2 regions of the Candidatus Oleimmundimicrobium sp. genome follow, and region 1 is predicted to be linked to the other one. Evidence: a T-box and tRNA genes for the amino acid it is inferred to sense, from the RefSeq annotation. Region 1 holds a T-box; the other holds one or more tRNA genes.
What was found. A T-box is a leader RNA that pairs with one kind of tRNA and senses whether it is charged. The one in region 1 lies ahead of pheS (phenylalanine--tRNA ligase subunit alpha), so its partner is inferred to be a tRNA-Phe.

Region 1 (6,460 bases):
ACCAGTGAGGAGTTGCCGAAAGAAAAGGCGATAAAGTTTTTTAAATCAATTAACCAAGATTATAAAATTGAACTTATTAATGGGATAGATGGCAATACGGTTAGAATATATCGAAATGGGGATTTCACGGATTTATGCCGGGGGCCACATTTGCCATCAACCGGTAAAATTAAGGCATTTAAGCTATTAAGTGTTGCCGGAGCTTATTGGCGTGGTGATGAAAAAAGGCCGATGCTTCAAAGAATTTACGGGACAGTTTTTAATGACTCCAAAAAACTTGAAGAATATTTGTACAAACAAAAAGAAGCCACAAGAAGAGACCATAGAAAATTGGGCAAAGAGCTTGATTTATTCAGCATACATGATGATTTTGGAGCGGGGCTCGTTCTTTGGCATCCCAAAGGAGCTTTAATAAGAAAAATTATTGAGGATTTTTGGCGTGATGAGCATTTAAAGCGTGGTTACGAGATGGTAATGACTCCTCATATTGCAAAGGTCGGTCTTTGGAAGACCAGTGGACATTGGGATTTTTACCGTGAGAACATGTATTCTCCCATGAAAATTGAAGAACAGGAATATGTAGTCAAACCGATGAATTGTCCGGCTCACATTCTTATTTATAAGTCAAAAACTCGCAGTTACAGGGAGTTGCCACTGCGCTGGGCTGAACTCGGCACGGTTTATCGCTATGAGAGGTCCGGGGTTCTGCACGGTCTTTTGAGGGTAAGGGGATTTACCCAAGACGATGCTCACATTTTTTGTCGGCCGGAACAAATTGAAGATGAAATTTTAAAGATTCTCGATATTATTCTCCATATGTTGCGAACATTTGGGTTTAATGAGTATGAAATCTATGTTTCAACCAGACCGGATAAGTATGTTGGCACTTTGGAGCATTGGGAGCAAGCTACAACCGCGTTAGAAAAGGCGCTTAATAATGCCGGATTAAATTATCAAATAGATCCAGGGGAAGGTGTTTTTTACGGGCCAAAAATAGACATAAAAATCAAGGATGCTCTGGGAAGAGCTTGGCAATGTTCTACCGTGCAAGTTGATTTTAATATTCCCGAGCGTTTCGATATAACATATATGGGCGAAGATAACAGAGAACATCGTCCCATCATGATACATCGGGCTATTTTGGGTTCGATAGAAAGATTTATGGGTTGCTTAATTGAGCATTATGTCGGAGCTTTTCCGACTTGGCTTGCGCCTGTTCAAGTGGTTGTGCTTCCCATTGCCGATCGTCATAATGATTATGCGAACAAGGTGGTTTGCAACCTTTTAAAGTCAGGTATTCGCGCGGAGGTGGATTTAAGGTCAGAATCTGTAAATAAAAAGATTCGCGATAGCCAAGTAGGAAAGGTTCCTCACATGATTATTGTTGGGGATAATGAAATTGACACTCAAACTATCTCGGTACGGGCCAGAAGTGGTGAAGATAAACGAGGGTTGTTGTTAAAGAAATTTTTAGATGATTTATTCCAAGAAATAAATAAGAGACTGTAAAGTTTGGGCTGGACATTCTAACAGTAACACGATATACTTCCAATTTGAAAATGTATAAGGAAAGAAGAAGCCATCCGCTTCTCACCTCACAGCAAGAAAATAGCTTATGGGGTTATTGTAGTTTTAACGGGGTGGCTTATGCTACCCTTATTTAATATGAAGAGGATATAAGGCAAAGAAGTGGGCAAATTTTTAGGAGGTGAATATCAATCGATAAAAAAGCTTGCATAAATGAACGGATTCGAGCCTCGGAAGTAAGATTGATTTCTGAAAAAGGGGAACAACTTGGAATAAAAACAATCAAGGAAGCCCTTACAATAGCGGATGAAAGTAGTTTGGATTTAGTTGAAGTTGCTCCACAAGCTAATCCTCCTGTATGTCGCATTATGGACTACGGGAAGTATAAATATGAGCAAGAGCAAAAAGCAAAAAAGGCTAAAAAGCATCAAACATTTACAGTTATTAAAGAAATAAAGTTCAGGCCGAAGATTGGTCAACACGATTATGAGACCAAAAAAAGACACGTTGAACGATTTTTAAATCAAGGGAACAAGGTTAAGGTTACTATGATGTTCAGGGGTCGGGAAATGACACACACCGATCTTGGTAAAAAAATACTCGAGCAATTGGCTGATGAGCTTCAAGAATTGGGGACAATGGAATTTAGGCCCAAACTGGATGGGCGGAACATGATTATGGTTCTTGCTCCAACAAGCAAACCATCTAAGTAGTTTAGGGTAGTCGTGAAGAAAGGGGTAATGAATTAAATGCCAAAAATGAAAACCCATAAGGGTACGGCAAAAAGATTTAGATTAACCGGCTCCGGGAAAATTGTTCGGCGAAGAAGCAATAAAGGTCATATTTTAGAGAAAAAGTCGCCTAAAAGAAAAAGAAAATTAGGACAAAAAACTTTGGTTGATGTTGCCGATACAAAAAGAATTAAGAAGCTTCTTGTGTCGAAGTAGAGATTTTAAGGAGGTTGCGATAGATGTCGCGAGTAAAAAGAGCTGTTCATGCTAGAAAAAAAAGAAAAAAGATATTAAAACTTGCAAAGGGATATTACGGAGCAAAAAGTCGTACTTTTAAAGCCGCTAAAGAGCAGGTTACACACTCTTTGACTTATGCGTATAGGGATAGGAAGACGAGAAAAAGGAATTTCAGAAAACTCTGGATAACCAGAATAAATGCTGCTGCCAGACAAAATGGCTTGTCGTATAATCGGTTAATGAACGGTTTAAAATTAGCAAATGTTGATATAAACCGCAAAATGCTTTCCGATATGGCTGTAAATGATCCTGAAGCTTTTTCGGCAGTTGCGTCTGTGGCTAAAGAGAAACTTGGCGCTTGATGAATTTTAGTTGTTAAATTTTATATATAGGTAAAGACGGTGAAGGAGAAAGTAAATCGTGGTTACCTTTAAAGAGAAGCAGCATCCTGGGCTGAGAGTGTTGCTAAGGTAAAACGATTGAAGTTCGCTCTTGAGTTGTGATGCCGAATGATTATAATCGGCCTCAACGCAAGCCCTATGTTACAGGGCATGAGAGCCTCGTAAAATTATTACGAGGAATTAAGGTGGTAACGCGGGTTAAATCCTCGTCCTTTTCGGGCGGGGATTTTTGTTTTTTTTGCAGTTTTTTAATATACTATTTTTTATGTTTGGAGGGATAAGGTTTGCCTGTATTAAATGAGTTGGAAAAAATTAAGAAAGAAGGAAAAGACAAGATTTTTATTGCCTCCTCTCTTGAGGAACTTGAATCCTTAAGAGTTTCTTTTTTGGGAAAAAAGGGCAAAATAACAGTTATATTAAAGTCTCTTGGGAACTTATCTTCTAAGGAAAAACCGGTTGTTGGAAAGAAAACTAACGAAGTGCGCCAATTTATAGAAGGTGAGTTAATTAAGAGAAAAAAGAAGTTGGAAAGTAAAGTTTTGGAGCGAAAATTAGAAGAAGAAGTTATAGATATCACTCTTCCAGGTAGATGTTTTCCTGTGGGAAAAAGACATTTAATTACGCAAATAATCGATGAGATAACCGATATCTTTATTGGATTAGGATACAAAGTAGCAGAGGGTCCTGAGGTTGAAACGGAATACTATAATTTCGATGCGTTAAATACACCAGCTGACCATCCCGCAAGATCTTTAATGGATACTTTATATACTCAAAAAGATGGGGTTCTTTTACGTACACACACTTCGCCTGTTCAGGTTAGGGTGATGGAGAAAACACTCCCGCCTGTTTACATAATTGCTCCCGGCAAAGCTTACCGAAGAGATGTACCTGATCCAAGCCATTCTCCAATGTTCCACCAGGTTGAGGGTCTTGCAGTTGATAAAAAAATTACTTTTGGCGACCTAAAAGGCACCTTAGAGGTTTTTGCCAAAAAAATGTTTGGGACAGACAGAGATGTGCGGCTTAGGCCCCACTTTTTTCCTTTTACTGAGCCGAGTGTTGAGGTTGATGTCTCTTGCATGATGTGTGGTGGAAAAGGATGCAGGGTCTGTTCGGGTGTTGGATGGCTTGAGATACTTGGTGCGGGTATGGTCGATCCGAATGTATTAAGCGAAGTTGGTTATGACCCTGAGGAAGTATCCGGTTTTGCTTTTGGCATGGGAGTAGAACGTATTGCCATGCTTAAATACGGAGTAAACGATATTCGTCTGTTTTATGAAAATGATTTAAGATTTTTAGAACAGTTCTAAGTAGCAGATGCCTGCCCGCCTCTGGCGGGGCTTATGGCTGATAGCTGATGGTAAGGGCTGATAGAAAGTTGAGAGGATAAATGGGTAAGGGGTAGAGGGTAACGGGTAAAAAGAATTGGAAATTGGAAATTGAAGATTGAAGATTGGAAATTTTAAAGTTTTAAAACCAAAAGGAAAATAATTTTGCAATTTAATATTTACAATTTCCATTTTACAATTAGCTGCGAAGAGGAGGGTTTAAATGAGGGTTTCACTAAACTGGCTTAAAGATTACGTTGATTTTGACATATCAATTGAAGAGCTTATTGAAAAGCTTAATTTAAGCGGCACGGCCGTTGAATCTGTTCAGTATTTGGGGAAGGGCCTGGAGAATATTGTAGTGGGGCAGATAAAGAAAATTGAGTCGCATCCAAATGCCGACAAGCTGGTTGTGTGTCAGGTTGACGTGGGTGCTGAGGCAGAGCTTACAATTGTCTGCGGCGCTAAAAATATGAAAGAAGGCGATAAGGTACCAGTTGCTTTGGTTGGTGCTGTTTTGCCTAATGGAATGGAGATAAAAAAAGCAAAACTTAGGAGTGTTGAGTCTTACGGCATGATGTGTTCAGCTATAGAATTAAATATAGGCGATGATGCAAGCGGGCTTATGATTTTAGATCCGAAGCTTAAAATTGGAGAAGAACTTAGTAAAACGTTAAACCTCAAAGATGTTATTTTGGAGTTGGAAATAACCCCCAATCGACCTGATTGTCTTGGGACGATTGGCATTGCCAGAGAAGTTACGGCAATTACGGACGGAAAACTCAAAAAACCGGTAATTGAAATTGAAGAATCTGAAAAATTAGCAAACGATTTTGCCGGTGTTGAAATAGTGGACCCTGAGCTTTGTCCTCGATATGTGGCTCGGATTATAAAGGATGTAAAGATTGGCCCCTCTCCTCGGTGGTTTCAACAACGTCTTAAAGCTGTGGGTTTAAGACCAATAAACAACATTGTTGATATTACGAATTATGTAATGTGGGAAACAAGTCAGCCGTTGCATGCCTTTGATTATGAGAAAATAAAGAACGGAAAAATAATTGTCAGGCGTGCTAAAAATAATGAAACCATCTTAACTTTGGATGATGTGGAGAGGCGGCTTGATGATTCCATGCTTGTTATAGCCGACTCATCGGGGCCTATTGCGTTGGCAGGTGTGATGGGGGGAGTGAAGTCGGAGGTATCCGAAAGCACAACCACAATTTTGCTTGAATCAGCTTATTTTAAACCCACAAATATAATGCGAACCTCAAGGGGCTTAGGTTTAATCTCTGAGTCTTCTCTCAGATTTGAAAGGGGAACAGATCCCGGCGGTACGGTTTTTGCTGCTGATAGAGCTGCTCAACTCATGGCAGAGTTTGCAAATGGCAAAGTGTTAAAAGGAATAATCGATGTTTATCCAAAAAAGATAATGCCTAAAACTTTAAAGTTGCGTGTAAATTGCGTCAATGAAATTTTAGGCACGGATTTACCGGCGGGCGAGATGGATAAAATTTTGGAAAGTTTGGAGATTGAGGTTTCAAAGGCGGAGCAAGACAACCAGCTAAATGTGCTTATTCCAACATTTAGGCCCGATTTGGAACGTGAAATAGACTTAATCGAGGAAATTGGCCGTATTTACGGATATAATCGCATTCAATCCACTTTGCCCGAGAGCAGTGGAAAACAAGGGGGCTTGAGTCTTTCTCAAAAAATAGAAAAGCGCATTAAAAATTCCCTTACCTCTTCCGGTTTTTGGGAAACCATCAATTATAGTTTTGTTACCCCAAATTTTTACGAGAAGATAAGATTGGATAAGAAAGACCCACTTGCTAAATGTGTATTGCTTAAAAACCCCTTAAGTGAAGAGCAGTCGGTATTGCGAACAACTCTTATTCCCGGTTTGCTGGATGTTGCTAAGAGGAACGTGAACCGCGATATCTACAACGCGCAAGTTTTTGAAATGGGAAGAGTGTTTCGGCCTGTCTCAGGCAAGGAACTTCCCGATGAGCCGCTTATGGTGGCCGGTGCGGCCACCGGTTCTTGGAGTGAGGGACAATGGTTTGGCAAAGAACCGTTAATAGACTTCTTTGATGTCAAAGGAGCAATTGAAAACTTGTTGGCTGATTTAGGTATCAAGGATTGGTTTTTGCGAAAAGCATTGCATTCGACTTTTCATCCCGGAAAATGCGCCGAACTGCTTATTGATGGCGACGTGGCTGGAATTTTGGGTGAA
Region 2 (6,460 bases), on a different contig from region 1:
CGCCGCATAAACTACCCGCTTATTCATACTCTCAATAACCTCAATCAAAAGCCGGTCAAATACAACCTCGCCGGCATTATCGCCAAGATAAAGTATTTCTTCAGAATCTTCAATGAAATCACAAAATTCAGAATAGTCGAGCGTAGCAAATTCTTTATGAAAAGCTTCTTCAACTTCTTTTTCAACATCAAAAGAATTTCCAACCCCAAAATCTATGATGTTTCCCGCAATTGCCATCCTTATTGAAGTAAGGAGAGGATCGTCCGATTTTAAAACTCTTTCTCTTAATTGAGGGTAAAGCCCCAGAGCCATCTGATTATATTTACGTTTAACTTCCTTATAAGGATCGGGATTTCCCGTTAAATCGCGAACTATTTTATGTACCCGCCGCGAAATTGAAGGAGGTGATTCATCGAGACAAATATTTGAAAACTCTTTAGCAACCTCTTGCAAAATTTCCTTATGAAGAGCTTCATCATCGGAAACCATCCTGGAAGCTTCCAGCGCCTGCCTAAAAAAGCACGAAATGCAGTCTAAACACGTTTTCAATTAAATTCTCCTTTAATAAAATTTTTAAGTTACTTTTTTAACCCTTAGAATAATAATATATTTTTCCGTCTTTAGTAATGCTTTTTAATTTGCCTTTTTTATTTAGCATTTCAATATACTTAATCAATTCCAACCTATTAACCCCTAAAACTTTTGAAATATCTCCAATCGTGCAAGGCCTTCGTCTGAGAAGAGCTAAAACTTCTTCTTCTCTAACATCTTTTGTAAACAATCTCTCGGACATACCCTTAAAATCAGCTATAATCTCACAATTATTCCCGATAATTTCTCTTGCGATTTCTAATTCCGCATAGTTAAGAGGATAAACTTCTCCTCGACCCGATGGTCGAACAACTGTGTTCAACTGAACTTTATTGGGTTTTATCAATTCTACAGCTTCTTTAATTCTCTCAAGCTCCTTTTCGCCATCGTTTATCCCTCGGCAAAGAAGAACCTCCAGCCAAACTTCGCCCTTAAATTCTCTGATAAAAGAGCACAACCCTTCGATAATATCCCTTATTTTAAGAGATGGACAAGGCACATTTACCGCTTGAAAAATCGAAGATGTAATCGCGTCTAAAGAAGGGAGCACAACATCGGCCTCCATTAAATCTTCTCGCACATCTTTGTTGAAGAAAATGGATCCGTTTGTGAGCACGGCAACCGGAATGGAAGTTAGGTTTTTAGCCCCTCTTATCATCTTTCCTATCTCGCTATTTAATGTGGGTTCCCCGCTCCCGGAAAAAGCAATATAATCAATTTGTCCCTTAAATTCAGACGAATAAAGAGCTAATTCTTCTAAAACATCTTGAGAAGAAACATATGCTTTCCGCTCAACCGTCTTTAAAGTAGTTTTGCCAAGCTGACAATAAATACAATCATAACTGCAAATTTTGAAGGGAATTATATCAACACCGAGCGAGAACCCTAATCTTCTGGAAGGAACAGGGCCGTAAACATAGTTCATTCGGCACTTTCCTTGATTTCATTTAGACGTTTTTCTATCACATCCAAACGCTCTTTTAACAAACTCGCCTCTTCTTTAAGAAGTTCTTTTTCTGTTCCCGGCTCTTGAGAAACTGCTCCCGCTCCTTGACCCCGGCCGGGACTGTAGCCAAAACGCGCCCAACCCGGTTGGCCTGTTGCGTAATACATGTTTCTATATCCCCTGCCTCCCGGCGCAAAACCTCCGCGGGGTCTGCTTGGATAATCTGCTCCGTAAGACGGTGAGCAATTTCCTCGTCTTCCGCCCGTCATAGGCCCTTCGCCTCTTGGCCCTGTTCCATTGAATCCTGGCATAAAAATCGCCTCCTTTAATTATTAAATAAGTTTAAAACCGTCTTCCACAACCACCTCGGCGTCCAAAACCTCCGCCTCGACGAAAACCGAGACCTAAACGAGGCCTTGCGTATGAATACGGTCTTGGCGCGCCAAGCAACGAAGACATCGGCCTAACGGGATAAGCACCCCCTGAGGCAGCATAGCTTTCATACGGTAGCGCGCAATATCCTCTTGCTCCGCCCGTCATTGGCCCTTCACCCCTTGGTCCCGTTCCATTGAATCCAGACATTTATTTCACCTCCTTTTGGCAATCCTTGCACAAACCATAAAAATCCAATTGATGAGCGTCTATCTTAAAACCATGTTTTTGACTCAATTCCTTCTCTATTTTTTTAACAAGGCCGGTTTCCTCGGTTAAAAAATCATCGTAATTAATTATCCGACCACAATTTCTACATATGAGATGGTGGTGATGCCCTTTTTTGCCAGAGGCAAGCTCATACCTGGCTCTGCCATCACCAAAATCGAACTTACAAACCAAACCCATCTGCACCAGAAGGTCTAATGTCCTATAAACGGTTGCAATACCTATCCCTCTCTGTATTTTTCTCACTTCAAAAAAAACATCTTCGGCAGTTAGATGACCACGCTTTTTACTTAAAACGTCTAAAATAGCACTCCTTGAAGCGGTTATTCTATGACCACGTTCTTTAAAGTTTCCTCTCCATCTCGGACCTGGCATCTCTTGTCTCCTTTATTGATAATGATTCTCATTATTATTTAACCCGAAAAAGAGTCTTGTGTCAAATAAGAGGGTTAAAGAAATTTTTAGGTTTTATAAACATATCGGAGTTTAAATCAACATATTAAAGAGATAACCGGTAAAAATAATGGCGATTGTGACGATGCCAAAAAATGTCGCGAGCAACGGCTTCTTCAAGACTTTGCGCAAAATTATCATCTCAGGAAGACTTAAAGCAGTTACCGCCATCATGAAAGCAAGCGCTGTGCCCATAGGGACCCCTTTCTCTATGAGGGCCACCACAATCGGAATGGTCCCGGCAGCATTTGAGTAGAGCGGGACACCGATTAAAACCGCAGCCGGCACAGTGAATGGATTTGATTTTGACGCAATACGCACCAGCAAATCCTCCGGCGCGTAACCGTGAATAAAAGCGCCTACGCCTACTCCGAGCACAATATAAGGAAGGATTTTCTTAACCAATCCAAATGTGTAAATCCAAGCATCCTTAGAGCGCTTTTTAAAAGTAAGTTTTGCGGCCCGGCTTACGCTTTTACCTACTTTAATTTGATATACAAAATCCTCAACCCAATCCTCGAGACCAAGCTTACCGATAACAACGCCTCCAAATATGGCGATAAGTAAACCCGAGACAATGTATATAAGGGCAATCTTTAAGCCAAAGTAATTCCATAAGAGTCCGAGAGCAATCTCGTTAATTACCGGCGAAGCAATAAGAAAAGAAAATGTTGCTCCAAGAGGTATCCCTGACTCAACAAATCCTATAAAAAGGGGTACCGCTGAGCATGAACAAAACGGGGTCACTATCCCAAAGAGAGCCGCAAGCACATTCCCAACATACTTATTTTTACCGGCAAGCATCTCCTTGATTTTTTCGGGTGGCAAAAACGAGCGAATTATATTAACACTAAATATGATTACGAAAAGTAAGAAAATAATTTTCACAACATCGTAGATGAAAAAATTTACCGCTCCGCCAAAAAGTGAGCTTTTATCTAATCCCAACAAATCATAAATTAACCAATTAACTGCATTCTGCCACATAATTATACCTTTAAAAGATTCATAATTTCATTAACGCTAGGTATCCGGCCACTTACTTTAACTTCCCCGTCAACCACAAGCGCGGGGACCGAAAGAATACCATAGCTCATTATCTCGACAATATCGGTTACCTTCTCAACCTCTGCATCAATTCCAAGTTTTGTAATCGCCTCGACGGTATTTGCCTCAAGTTTTTTACAGTTTAAACAGCCCGTTCCCAATAATTTAATCTCCACTTTTCCCTCCCAAAATATTCTTTTGACAAAGCTCCATTAAATAACGGATTTTTTTATTGTTTAAACGATAATGAATCCATCTACCTTCACGCCTGGCAATTACAAAATCCGCTTCACGTAAGATTTTTAAATGATGTGATGTGAGATTCTGGGGAAGATTAAGAACCTCGTTAATTTTACACACGCAATGTTCTCCGTGTTTTAGGAAACACAAAATTTTCAATCGATTTTCATCGGAAATGATTTTCAAATACTCCGCCAGTTCCTTTAATTTTTTTGTTTTAATCCCACAACCAACTTGCAAGTCTTCCATAACACCTCATATCAATTACTATTGTATCAACACACATTGATATAATAGTAAAATTTATCTCTTTTGTCAATATTTTTCTAAGGGAATTTTCAGAACGATGTGTCCAATGACAGATATTCAAAAATATATATTCCGAGCTGGAGAAACGGTGGTGGCGGGACGCGGAATCGAACCGCGGACACGAGGATTTTCAGTCCTCTGCTCTACCGACTGAGCTATCCCGCCGTAAAAGATACCTGGCCACATAGCAACATAGTGACATTGAACTATAAAAAACTATGTTAGCAAGTTACTATGTATCTATGTAACTAATGTGGCGGGAGCGACGGGATTTGAACCCGCGATCTCTGGCTTGACAGGCCAGTGTGTTAAACCAGGCTACACCACGCCCCCAAAACTTTGGTTAATAGTGAAAATAGTTGATAGTTCATAAACAAAAACTCTTAAATGCTCTTTTACCATAAACCACTAACCATAAACTGCCTTTTTGGTGGGCGATGCAGGATTTGAACCTGCGACCCCCTGCTTGTAAGGCAGGTGCTCTCCCGCTGAGCCAATCGCCCCATTAATCTATAGTTTATTAGTTCAAAGTCAAGAGTGAAAGCTTTTTTATTATTATAAAACCTTATTTTAATTTTACTATCGACTCCGTACACCCGACTATTCAAATTGGTGCCCCACCAGGAGGAATGCCTGGCGTCACCCATTTCAATTCCCTAAATTGGTGCCCCCAGGGGAATTCGAATCCCCGCCGCAGCCTTGAAAGGGCTGTGTCCTAGGCCCCTAGACGATGGGGGCATGCTCGATACTTAGCTACTAACATAGCAATATGGTTACTTAATTCCATATCACTAAAAATGGTGAGCCGTGAAGGACTCGAACCTTCGACACCCGGATTAAAAGTCCGGTGCTCTACCAACTGAGCTAACGGCCCAAATTCAACTACCCGACAACTTTAACACTACCGTAAATGAAGTGCTCTATCCCTCGGTCTTTGACCTACGGGACCCCGGAGGCCTTACCAGGCCAAGGGGCCAACTGAGCTAATGGCCCATCTAGTTGTTAGTTATTAATCATTAGTCAAAATCTAAAAAATTACAGCCAATAGTTAAAAGCAATTGCTACTAAAATAAAAAAACACCAACCATAAACTACCTATTACCTACTGCTTTTATTTTACACAGCAGAGAACAGGGTATCAACCTTAACTTATGCTGTCAAGAAATTTTTGCAGTTGAAGATAACTTGCTAAAAATTAATGACGGAAATGTCTTTTGCCTGTAAAGATCATCGCAATACCATGCTCATTGGCAGCAGCAACAACCTCTTCGTCACGCATTGAGCCACCCGGCTGAATAATTGCTTTAATTCCAACTTTGGCCAGAGCATCTATAGAGTCTCTAAAAGGAAAGAAAGCATCCGACGCAACCACTGCATCCTTGCAGGCCTTGACCCCTCCCGCTTTCTTTATAGCCAGTTCCGAAGAGTCCACTCTGCTCATTTGACCGGCGCCCACCCCAACAGCTTTTAAGTCTTTAGCTATCAAAATTGCATTAGATTTTATGTGCTTAGCAACCCTCCAGGCAAATAAAAGGTCTTCCCACTCTTTCTCTGTTGGTTTGGTTTCGGTTACAACTTTCATATCCTTTCTATCATCGTGCCCCGTGTCCATATCCTGGAGCAGAATACCGCCATCCACACGTTTAATGTCCATTGCGGGAGTAAGTTTTTCTCTTTCTTCTCCCATATGCATTAGGCGGATATTTTTCTTCTTCGTAAGTATCTCCAACGCTTCCTCTAAAAAAGCCGGGGCGATTACCGCTTCAACAAAAGTGGATGCAATCTTTTCCGCTACTGATACATCAACTACTCTATTTAAAGCTACCACACTGCCAAAAGCAGAAACCGAGTCAACAGCATGGGCTTTTTCGTAAGCAGTAGCAATATCGTCCGCAAGAGCCACCCCGCAAGGATTGGTGTGTTTAACAACAACCGCCGCCGGTACAGTAAATTCACAGCAGAGCGACCAAGCCGCGTCAAGATCAATAATATTATTAAATGAAAGGTCTTTTCCATGAAGTTTATTCGCAAAAACCAAAGAATGTTTTGGGGGGTTAAGCTCACGATAATAAGCCGCTCTTTGGTGAGGATTCTCTCCATAGCGTAAATCTTGAATTTTTTCAAACTTTAAATTCAATAAAGATGGAAAATCTTCTTTATCACAAAGATATTGACTAATTATTGTGTCATATTCTGCTGTCAATCTAAAAACTT

Region 2: it encodes a tRNA-Phe, which carries the amino acid that the T-box ahead of pheS (phenylalanine--tRNA ligase subunit alpha) is inferred to sense. The anticodon was not compared.

What each region holds. Positions count from the first base shown of each region.
Region 1 covers NZ_JAUSCH010000012.1:10,481-16,940, forward strand. Annotated here, with positions in the region: gene thrS (threonine--tRNA ligase) at 1-1,509, shown strand, start outside; gene infC (translation initiation factor IF-3) at 1,737-2,240, shown strand; gene rpmI (50S ribosomal protein L35) at 2,277-2,474, shown strand; gene rplT (50S ribosomal protein L20) at 2,498-2,857, shown strand; T-box leader at 2,888-3,113, shown strand; gene pheS (phenylalanine--tRNA ligase subunit alpha) at 3,181-4,209, shown strand; gene pheT (phenylalanine--tRNA ligase subunit beta) at 4,451-6,460, shown strand, end outside.
Region 2 covers NZ_JAUSCH010000024.1:21,090-27,549, reverse strand. Annotated here, with positions in the region: gene Q7U95_RS01785 (ARMT1-like domain-containing protein) at 1-549, opposite strand, end outside; gene Q7U95_RS01780 (radical SAM protein) at 587-1,516, opposite strand; gene Q7U95_RS01775 (DUF5320 domain-containing protein) at 1,513-1,848, opposite strand; gene Q7U95_RS01770 (DUF5320 domain-containing protein) at 1,880-2,119, opposite strand; gene Q7U95_RS01765 (Fur family transcriptional regulator) at 2,120-2,572, opposite strand; gene Q7U95_RS01760 (permease) at 2,684-3,637, opposite strand; gene Q7U95_RS01755 (thioredoxin family protein) at 3,640-3,873, opposite strand; gene Q7U95_RS01750 (metalloregulator ArsR/SmtB family transcription factor) at 3,863-4,186, opposite strand; tRNA gene Q7U95_RS01745 (tRNA-Phe) at 4,336-4,411, opposite strand; tRNA gene Q7U95_RS01740 (tRNA-Asp) at 4,501-4,579, opposite strand; tRNA gene Q7U95_RS01735 (tRNA-Val) at 4,675-4,749, opposite strand; tRNA gene Q7U95_RS01730 (tRNA-Glu) at 4,909-4,984, opposite strand; tRNA gene Q7U95_RS01725 (tRNA-Lys) at 5,045-5,120, opposite strand; gene purH (bifunctional phosphoribosylaminoimidazolecarboxamide formyltransferase/IMP cyclohydrolase) at 5,442-6,460, opposite strand, start outside.